Regions from separate parts of the Streptomyces sp. NPDC058326 genome, predicted to be linked through region 1. Evidence: riboswitches for the same ligand, from Rfam matches in the RefSeq annotation. Region 1 holds a riboswitch; the other holds the start of a gene.

What was found. A riboswitch is a leader RNA that binds a small molecule or an ion and turns the genes downstream of it on or off. The one in region 1 is predicted to bind cyclic di-AMP.
Region 2: another riboswitch for cyclic di-AMP. It lies ahead of ACFVYX_RS04745 (peptidoglycan DD-metalloendopeptidase family protein); the one in region 1 lies ahead of ACFVYX_RS33385 (M23 family metallopeptidase).

The regions. Positions count from the first base shown of each region.
Region 1 covers NZ_JBHVZO010000029.1:22,238-26,944, reverse strand. The annotation lists gene ACFVYX_RS33400 (PLP-dependent cysteine synthase family protein) at 1-75, shown strand, start outside; gene ACFVYX_RS33395 (MFS transporter) at 72-1,292, shown strand; gene ACFVYX_RS33390 (PP2C family protein-serine/threonine phosphatase) at 1,537-2,748, shown strand; cyclic di-AMP (ydaO/yuaA leader) riboswitch at 2,950-3,096, shown strand; gene ACFVYX_RS33385 (M23 family metallopeptidase) at 3,108-4,244, shown strand; gene ACFVYX_RS33380 (aldo/keto reductase) at 4,534-4,707, shown strand, end outside.
Region 2 covers NZ_JBHVZO010000002.1:425,191-429,897, reverse strand. The annotation lists gene ACFVYX_RS04755 (TetR/AcrR family transcriptional regulator) at 1-146, shown strand, start outside; gene ACFVYX_RS04750 (SGNH/GDSL hydrolase family protein) at 185-979, opposite strand; gene ACFVYX_RS04745 (peptidoglycan DD-metalloendopeptidase family protein) at 1,151-2,161, opposite strand; cyclic di-AMP (ydaO/yuaA leader) riboswitch at 2,166-2,353, opposite strand; gene ACFVYX_RS04740 (tyrosine-protein phosphatase) at 2,714-3,535, shown strand; gene ACFVYX_RS04735 (DUF6126 family protein) at 3,545-3,700, opposite strand; gene ACFVYX_RS04730 (helix-turn-helix domain-containing protein) at 3,757-4,386, opposite strand; gene ACFVYX_RS04725 (aspartate aminotransferase family protein) at 4,480-4,707, opposite strand, start outside.

The sequences.
Region 1 (4,707 bases):
GCCGGGTACGAGGCCGGTGTGCCCGTCGACGGCTGGACCCGCAAGGTCACGGACCGGGCGGAGCGGGTCCGTTGAGCACCACGACGGCGCCGTCCCGGGGCGGGGTGTGGAAGCAGAGCCGTACCTTCGAACCGGCCGTCCGGCTGCTCTTCCTCAACCAGCTCACCATCAACCTGGGCTTCTACATGCTCATGCCGTTCCTGGCCGCGCACCTCGCGGACGGGCTCGGCATGGCGGCGTGGGCGGTCGGTCTCGTCCTCGGCGCCCGGAACCTCTCCCAGCAGGGCATGTTCCTCGTCGGCGGGGCGCTCGCCGACCGGCTCGGCTTCAAGCCGCTCATCGTGGCGGGCTGTGTGCTGCGGACGGCCGGCTTCGGAGCGCTCGCGTTCGCCCAGTCGCTGCCGGCGCTCCTCGCCGCCTCCCTCGCGACCGGCCTCGCGGGGGCGCTGTTCAACCCCGCCGTGCGGGCCTGTCTCGCGGCGGAGGCCGGGGAGGAGCGGAGAGTGGAGGCCTTCGCGCTGTTCAACGTCTACTACCAGGCGGGCATCCTCCTCGGGCCGCTCGTCGGGGTGGCCCTGACGGGGGTGTCGTTCCGGCTGACCTGCCTGGTGGCGGCCGTGCTCTTCGCGGGACTGACCCTTGTCCAGCTCAGGTACATGCCCGTACGGGGCGGGAGGACGGCGCCCGCCGCGGAGGAGCGGGGGCAGTTCCGCACGGTCCTCACCCACCGCACCTTCTGGTTCTTCTCGCTCGCGATGACCGGCTCGTACGTGCTGTCCTTCCAGGTCTATCTGGCGCTGCCGCTCGCGGCGGGCGGCACGGGGCCCACGACGGCGCTGTTCGTCGTCTCGGCCCTGGTCGCGCTCGCCGGGCAGCTGCGGATCACCGCCTGGTGCCGGCGCCGCCTGAGCCGTGAGCGGTGTCTCGTCCTCGGGCTGGGCCTGATGGGCGTGGCCTTCCTGGCGCCGGCTGCCCTGGGCAGGGGCCTGGTGGGGCTGCTGCTGTGCGCGGCGGTCCTGGCCGTCGCGAACGCGGTGCTCTACCCGTACGAGATGGACACCGTCGTCGCTCTCTCCCGGGGGCGCTGGGTGGCCACCCACTACGGGCTCTACAACACGGTGTGCGGGGTCGGCATCACCCTCGGGAACCTGGGCACGGGCGCGCTGCTCGACGTGACGGGGTGGTCGGCGGCGCCGTGGCTGGCGCTCTGCGCGGTGGGCCTGGGCTGCGCGGCGGCGATGGCGCTGCTCGCCCGGGGCGGCCGCCTCGCGGAGGGAGCGGTGACGGGCTGAGGCCGGTTGGGGCGGCCTGGGGCGCGCCGGGGTGAGGCCGGCGGGGGCGGCCCTGAGGCGGGCCCGGGTGAGACGGGTTGAGACGGGCCCGGGTGAGACGGGCCCGGGCCCGCGGGGTCTTTCCGGTCGTCCCGGGCCGTACGCCAGTCGGCCCCGTGCGAGTCGCCGCCCGGCGTGGGGGCGGCCACCCTGGGAGAGAGCGGTACGGACCGCGGCCGGGTACGGACCGGGCAGGAGAGCACAGGTGGGGCACCCCCTAGGAGCGGGCGACGGCGGGCGGCGGGGCGGTGACGGCCGCCGCTCGTACGGGCGCGCCCGGCAGTTCATCCGGGCCCTGCCGCCCCTGGTCATCGCCGGCGGGGTCGTCTTCGACGTACTGACACCGCCCGCGTACACCGCGGCGCCGCTCTTCTCCGCCGCCCCGCTGATCGCCGCGCCCTTCTTCTCCACCCTCACGACGCTCCTCACCGGGATCGCCGCCGTCCTCGCCTCCGTCGGACTCCACCTCTACAACGGCACCGCCGACGAGATCCCGTCCCTGACCGAGACCCTGACGGTCGTCACCGTCTCGGCGCTGGCCCTCCTCATCAGCCGGGTCGTGCGCCGCAGCGGCGAGCGGCTCGCCTCGGCGCGGGTCATCGCGGAGACCGCGCAGAAGGCCGTGCTGCCGACGCCCGCGGAGCGGATCGGCGGGCTGCAGTGCGCGGCCCGGTACGAGGCGGCGCAGGCGGACGCGTTCATCGGCGGCGACCTGTTCGCCGTCCAGGACACCCCCTACGGGGTGCGGCTCGTCGTCGGGGACGTCCGGGGCAAGGGCATGGAGGCGGTCGAGGCCGTCGCCGTCGTCATCGGCGCCTTCCGGGAGGCGGCCGAGCAGGAGCGGAGCCTGGAGGGTGTGGCGCAGCGCCTCGAACGGGCGCTGGCCCGCGAGGGCACCCGCAGGGACGGGCTCGACGCCGTCGAGGGGTTCACCACCGCCGTCCTGGCCGAGATCCCGCGCGAGGACGGGAGCGGTACCTTCGACGGTTTCGTACGGGTCGTCAACCGGGGCCATCCACCCCCGCTGATGCTGTACGCGGACGGGCGCCTGGACACGCTGGAGCCGACCGAGCCGGCGCTGCCGCTCGGCATGGGAGATCTGGCGGTGTGGCCGGACCGTGCCGAGGGGCGGCCGTACCCGCCGGGCGCGACGCTGCTCTTCTACACCGACGGCCTCTCGGAGGCACGGAACGCGGCGGGTGTCTTCTACGACCCCGGGTCCCGCCTCGCCGGCCGGATCTTCCCGGGGCCCGAGGAGCTCCTCGACGCGCTGGTGGACGACGTGCGGCTGCACACGGGCGGCGGGGCGACGGACGACATGGCGCTGCTCGCGCTGAGCCGTCCCGCGAGGGGGCAGCAGGAGCGGCGGCGCACGATGCCGGTGGTCCCGCCTGCCGGGCCCGGTCACCGGTCGTAGTCGAGAGGTGTCGCTGCGATAACAATTGACATAACGTCAGGTCCGGCAGGTTTCGCCGGCGCGCGCTGAAGGGGGGTCAACTCGGGCCATTCGCGCACAATCCCATGAATGATCAAGGGGAGCGGCTTGGAATCGGCACCCCCTGTCTATTAACGTTCGATAACGCAGCGCGGTCGTCCCAGCCGCCGCAAGAGGCGGCACCGTGCGCACGCGCCGAATCCTGAAAAGGAACCGGGGAACCACCAATTGGGGTGAATCGGGCCTTTCGCACCTGTGCGACCGTGCCCGTAGGAGACCTTCCTGCTCCGAACCCGTCAGCTAACCCGGTAGGCGAGAAGGAAGGAAAGGAGCGCCCCTTCGTGGCGTCCAACACCCCCGTACCCGAAGCTCCCTTCGACGCCTTCGGTGGTGGTGCGGGTCCCGCCGCCCCGGACACCGAGTGGAACCCCACCGAGGATTCCCTCCGCGCCAACCGCTCCGGCGGCCGGCACCGGGTCGTCAAGCAGCGCTCCAACTTCGCCCGCTCCTCCACCGTCCTCGGCGTCGGCGTCATCGCGGCCGTCGGCGCGGGCGGCCTCGCCACCGCGCAGGAGAAGCCGCCGGTGGCCATCTCGCTCCCGGACCTTCCGGACCTCGGCCTGCCGGACGCCCACGACCTTCCCGGTGTCGGTGACCTCCTCCCGGACGAGGACGCGGACACGGTCTCGGGTGACGACATGGCGGCCGCCGACGCGGTCCGCTCCAACCCCAACCCGCTCACCGCCGCCGCGTACACCACCGTCGACGACGAGCGGACCGGGGCGACCGCCGAGCAGGCCACGCGCGCGGCGACCGGCACGGCCGACGCCGGCGAGGCCCTGCGCGCACGCATCATGCAGCAGGCCGAGCAGCAGCAGGCATCCGCCGACGCCGCGGAGAAGGCCGCGGCGGAGAAGGCGGCGGCGGAGAAGGCAGCCGCGGAGGCCGAGGCCAAGGCCGAGGCCGCGGAGAAGGCGGCCGCCGAGGCGAAGGCGCAGGCCGAGGCGGAGGCCAAGGCCAAGGCGGAGGAGGAGGCAAGGGCGAAGGCCGAGGCCGAGCGCCTCGCGCAGCTCGCCGCGAGCTACTCGATGCCGCTCTCCTCGTACTCCCTCACCGCTGTGTACATGCAGTCCGGCTCCATGTGGTCCTCCGGCTACCACACGGGCCTCGACTTCGCGGCCCCCACCGGCACCCCCCTCAAGGCGGTCCACGGAGCCACCGTCAAGGAGGCCGGCTGGTCCGGCTCCTACGGTTACCGGATCGTCCTGGAGCTGGAGGACGGTACCGAGGTCTGGTACTGCCACCTGTCGTCCATGACGGTCGGCGTCGGCCAGACCGTGGGCACCGGCGAGACGATCGGCCGCGTCGGCGCCACCGGCAACGTCTCCGGCGCCCACCTCCACATGGAGGTGCACACGCCCGGCGGCGACGGCATCGACCCGGCGTCCTGGCTCCGCTCTAAGGGCCTGACGGTCTGAGATCGGCTGACGGGCGGGCCGATCATCCGGCGAATCGTCCGGCGGGCTGATCATCCGACGGTCCGAGCGGGCGTCGGTCCGGTCCGAGCGGGCGTCGGTCCGGTCCGAGCGGGCGTCGGTCCGGTCCGAGCGGGCGTCGGGCCGACCGGCCGCCGCTCCGGTCCGTCCGGCGGTCCGACCGGCCGCCGCTCCGTCGCTCGGGCTGCCGCTCCGTCGGTCAGGCTGCCGCGCCGTTCCTCGGGCCGCCGCCCGAGGAATAGGCCCGGCGGCGGGGAAGGTTTCTCACTCCATGACCTCTCTCCGCCCGCTGGGCAGTTCCGACCTGCACGTCTTCCCGCTCGCCCTGGGCGGCAACGTCTTCGGCTGGACCGCCGACGAGGCGCAGTCCTTCGCCGTCCTCGACGCCTACGCCGCCGCGGGCGGCAACTTCGTCGACTCCGCCGACGTCTACTCCGCCTGGGCC
Region 2 (4,707 bases), on a different contig from region 1:
GCCTCGCCGTCCAGACGACGGCGTACCACGGCTCTCTCTCCCGCACCGCGATGCTGCGCTGGGCGGACACCGCGCTCGTCCGGGAACTGAACCTGCCGGACGAGGCCGGAGGACCGCGCGCGGACGAGGAACCGGGCGAGGCCTGACCACGGTCCGGCCGTCACCGACGGGCTCAGAGGCGGGCTCAGAGGGGCATGAGGTCGGGGCGCTTGGCCTCCACGTGGTCCCCTGAGCTCTCGCCGCGCAGCCGGCGCCCGATCCAGGGCACGAGGTACTCCCTCGCCCACTGGATGTTGTCACGGCGCACTTCGAGCGTGCCGCGCGGCGGGACCGGCGGCCACGCCTGGTCGGGGTCGGCCGGCACCGGCAGGCCGAGGACCTGGGCGGCGCGCAGGGCGACCCGGGTGTGCCCCTCGGGCGAGAGGTGCAGCCGGTCGTCGTCCCAGGCCCGCCGGTCCTGGACGGACTTCAGGGACCACAGGTCGAGGACCGGGCAGTCGTATCGGTCCGCGATGGCCCGGACGTGGGCGGTGTAGGTGGCGATCTTGCCGCGCAGGTGCCGGAGGACGGGCACGTCACGGGTGTCGAAGCCGGTGGTCACCATGACCGTGCCGACGGCGGAGGTCAGTTCGGCGACGGCGCGCTCGAAGCGCTCGGCCACGTCGTCGGGGTCCGTGCCGGGGCGGATGATGTCGTTGCCGCCGGCGCAGAAGGTCACCAGGTCGGGGGCGAGTTCCTTCGCCCGGGGGACCTGTTCCGCCACGATCTGGTCGAGGAGGCGCCCGCGTACGGCCAGGTTGGCGTAGCGGAAGGCGTCGTGCTCCGGCAGCTGGTCGGCGAGCAGCACCGCGAAGCGGTCCGCCCAGCCGACGTACGTCCCGTCGGGCCCGGGGTCTCCGACGCCCTCGGTGAAGCTGTCACCGATCGCCGCGTACGACCCGAATGCGTTCTTGTCTCTTGATCTCGAATCGTCTGCCACGGGAGCACATCCTTCCCTTTCGGGTGTGACCTACGCGACCGTAAGGAGGGGTTGACGGTGCGTGACATATGCCACCGATAAAGAATGTGCCAAGCCGGAATAGAGCGGGGGGACATGCCGGTGGCCCGGCACAGGAGTGCCGGGCCACACGGGAGTTGACGGGCGTCGGGCTCAGATGGAGACGCCGTGCTGGCGCAGGTAGCCCAGCGGGTCGATGTCGGAGCCGTAGCTCGGCGAGGTGCGGATCTCGAAGTGCAGGTGCGGGCCGGTGGAGTTGCCGGTGGAACCGGAGAGACCGATCTGCTGGCCGCCGGTGACCGTCTGGCCGGACGAGACGGAGAGGGAGGAGAGGTGGGCGTACTGCGAGTAGTTGCCGTCGGCGTGCTGGATGACGACCTCGTTGCCGTACGCACCGCTCCAGCCGGCCGAGACGACCGTGCCGGCGCCGACGGCGCGGACGGTGGTGCCGGAGGAGGCGATGAAGTCGGCACCGGTGTGGTAGCCGGAGGACCACATGGAGCCGGAGGCGCGGTACGGGGTGGAGACGCCGCCACCGACCGGGGCGACCCAGCCGGACGCGGAGGTCGAGGCGCCGGAGGCGGAGGAGCCCGTGGACCGCGCGGGGGCGGCGTCCGGGGTCTGCGCGGCCGGGGCGGAGGAGCGCTCGGCGCCACGGGAGGCGCGCGGGGTGTCGCCGTTCTTCGAGGAGGGCGCGGCGGAGGTCTTCTGGCTGCTCCTGGGGGCGGCGGCCTTGGGCGCGGCGCTCTTCGGGGCGGCGGGCCTGGCGGTGTTCTTGGCGCCGAGCGTGAGCTTCATGCCGGGCAGGATGAGCGAGGGGTCCTCGCCGACGACCTGGCGGTTGTCGGCGTAGAGCTTCTGCCAGCCGCCCGCGAGGTGGTGCTCGGAGGCGATCTTCGACAGGTAGTCGCCCCGGACGACGGAGTACGTCTTCGGTGCGGCCTTCGTGGCGGTCGGCGCGGCCTGGACGGCGGCGGCCTTCACGTGGGCGGCGGCGGTGACGGCCTGGGCGGGGGCGGCGGCCGGGGCCGCCTGCTCGGCGGCGTGGGCCCCGGTGGCTCCGAGGAACGGGAGGGCGACGACGGCGCCTCCGGTACCGGCGGCGGCGATGCCGCGGGTGAGGCGGCTGGACTTCGTACGGCGGTGCTTACCCGTCGCGGGCATGGCGAATTCCTCTCCGGCGCCTGCGAGGTGAGCTGTCGGGTTCGGACTGGAGATGCCCGGCCGCGTTCTCACGCGGCTTCACCCCAAGCCGTCCTGCGTCGCGGGACCGGCGTACTTCCTGGGTCCCCCGCTCCTGCCACGCATGGGATGAGTGGAATTCCGGACGGTGGCAGGATTCGGCGGTCCGACCGGATTGACGGTGACGCTAGACGAGCGGGGTCGGCACGAACAAGCCACCGTTTTCCACCGGCTTTCTCCGCCGCCTCTTTCACCCGGAATTCCGGTCACCCTCCGTGGATGACGGCCCTTCGATTCCCGTTTTACGCAGGGGAATTGCTTCCGACTGTCGGCCACGATCCGTCACTTCTATGACCCTGCTCACGCACGGGAGCTCATCTCACCTGTAAACAGGGCGCGTTATACGTAAGGCCTCAATACGGACAGATCACCCATTCCAGTCCAGGGGGCTGCGCTGCCACCGTCCCGCCTGGATGATTGCCCCTGGAACCCATTCCGCGTCGGGCACCCGAACGTCGACCACCAGGAGCATCCGTGACGCAGCAGCTGCCGCAGGTCCCGCCCATCGAGCTGAACGAACCCGAGCTGGCCGAGGTACGCAACTTCCGGGACGTGGGCGGCCTGCCGACGACGGACGGGCGCGCCGTGCGCCCCGGCCGCCTCTTCCGCAGCGGCCACCTCGCCCACGCGACCGGGACGGACGTCGTCTTCCTCGACTCGCTGGGACTGCACACCGTCTTCGACTTCCGGAACCTGGCCGACCGGAAGGTCGAGGGCCCGGACGTCGAGCTGCCCGGCGTACGGAACGTGAACATACCCCTCAACGATCCGGCGGACGGCAAGGAGTTCTGGAAGCTGGTCCGCGACGGCGGCATCGAGCAGCTGCGGGAGATCCTCGGTGACGGCAAGGCCGCCGCCCGTATGTCCGAGTCGTACCGGAAGATGGTGATCGAGCGGACCGCCGAGCACAGCCGGATCCTGCACTCCATGGCGGAGGACAGCCTCCCCGCCCTGATGCACTGCGCGGCCGGCAAGGACCGCGCGGGGCTCTCCATCGCGATCACCCTGCTCGCCGTCGGAGTCGAGCGGGCGGCGATCGAGGACGACTACGTGAAGTCGAACGAGCCGCACCGCCGCTACAAGGTGCGCCGCGGCTCCACCGCTCCGGACGCCATGTCGCCCGAGGTGATGGAACTGCTGAGCCCCCTCTTCGACGCGCGGGTGGAGTATCTGCGAGGCGCCTTCGAGACGATCGAGGCGACCTGGGGCTCGGTGGACGGCTACCTCGCGGAGGGCCTGAAGCTGGCCCCGGAGACCCGTGAGCGGCTGAAGGAACGCCTGCTCACGGAGGCGTAGACCCGTCGGCTACTGGTTCTGCCCGCCGAGCATGAAGAGCAGATAGAGGAAGCCGGCGAAGAGGTGGCCTGCGATCAGATAGGCGAACAGACGGAGGACCAGCCCCTTGGGGAACTTGCCCTCTCCGCGCTCTTCACCAGTGACCGGTCGCGACTTGTCGGACATGTCTGCCCTTTCGGAAGGAATCGGAGGGAGTACGGAGGAACGGAGCGTCGCGGAGATCACCGCCGGTGGGCGGTCCCGTCGCCGAGGCACAGTTCGGCCGCGGGACTCTGCATCAGGGTGTGGACGAACAGCACCTCCGCCCCGCCGGCGGTGGCGGCGCCGATCCGGTGCGGGGTGAGCGAGTCGAAATGCGCGCTGTCCCCGGGGTCGAGGACGTGGACGGCCTCGCCGAGCGCCAGCCGCACCCGCCCCTCCAGGACGTGGATCCACTCCTCGCCCGGGTGGACACGCACGATGTCGGCCCGCGTCGCGTACGGCACATGGACCCGCAGGCACTGCAGGGCCCGCCCGGCGCCGCCCGCCTGGCGGTAGATCCAGCCGTCGGCCTCGACGGGTTCGGAGCGGCCGGCCCGGACGACGGGGTCACGCTCGGGCGGCGCCTCGCCGAGGAGCTCGGAGACCGTCGTACCGTAGATGCGGGCGAGGGCGAGCAGCATCGGCAGCGAGGGCTGCCGGTTTCCGGTCTCCAGGCGTGAGAGGTGGGCCGGCGAGAGGCCGGCCCGCTGGGCGGCGGCCTCCAGGGTGAGCCCCCGGCGGCGGCGCAGGGCCCGCAGCTGCGGGGCGACGCCCGGCAGGGCGCCCGGGGCGGCGGGGTCCGGGGAGGTCTCCCCGGGGACGTGGTCCATGGGTCCATTCCGCCAGCATCGTGCCTCTGAGGCAAATTTCTTGCCTCAGAGGCAAAAGCCCGGGGATCCCGCTCGACAGCCGGAGATCCGCGCTCAGCGCTGCGCGACCGCCTGCTTGACCAGGGTCCTCCCGAAGTCCCACAGGAGCCCGCCGCCGCCATGGGCGTCGTCCATCACCGCCGTGAAGGCGGTGACGAACCGGTCCACGTCCGCCTCGTCGATGATCAGCGGCGGGATCAGCTTGATCACCTCCAGATGGTCACCCGAGACCTGGGTGAGGATCCGGTGCCGCTGGAGCAGCGGGACGACGACCATCTGGGC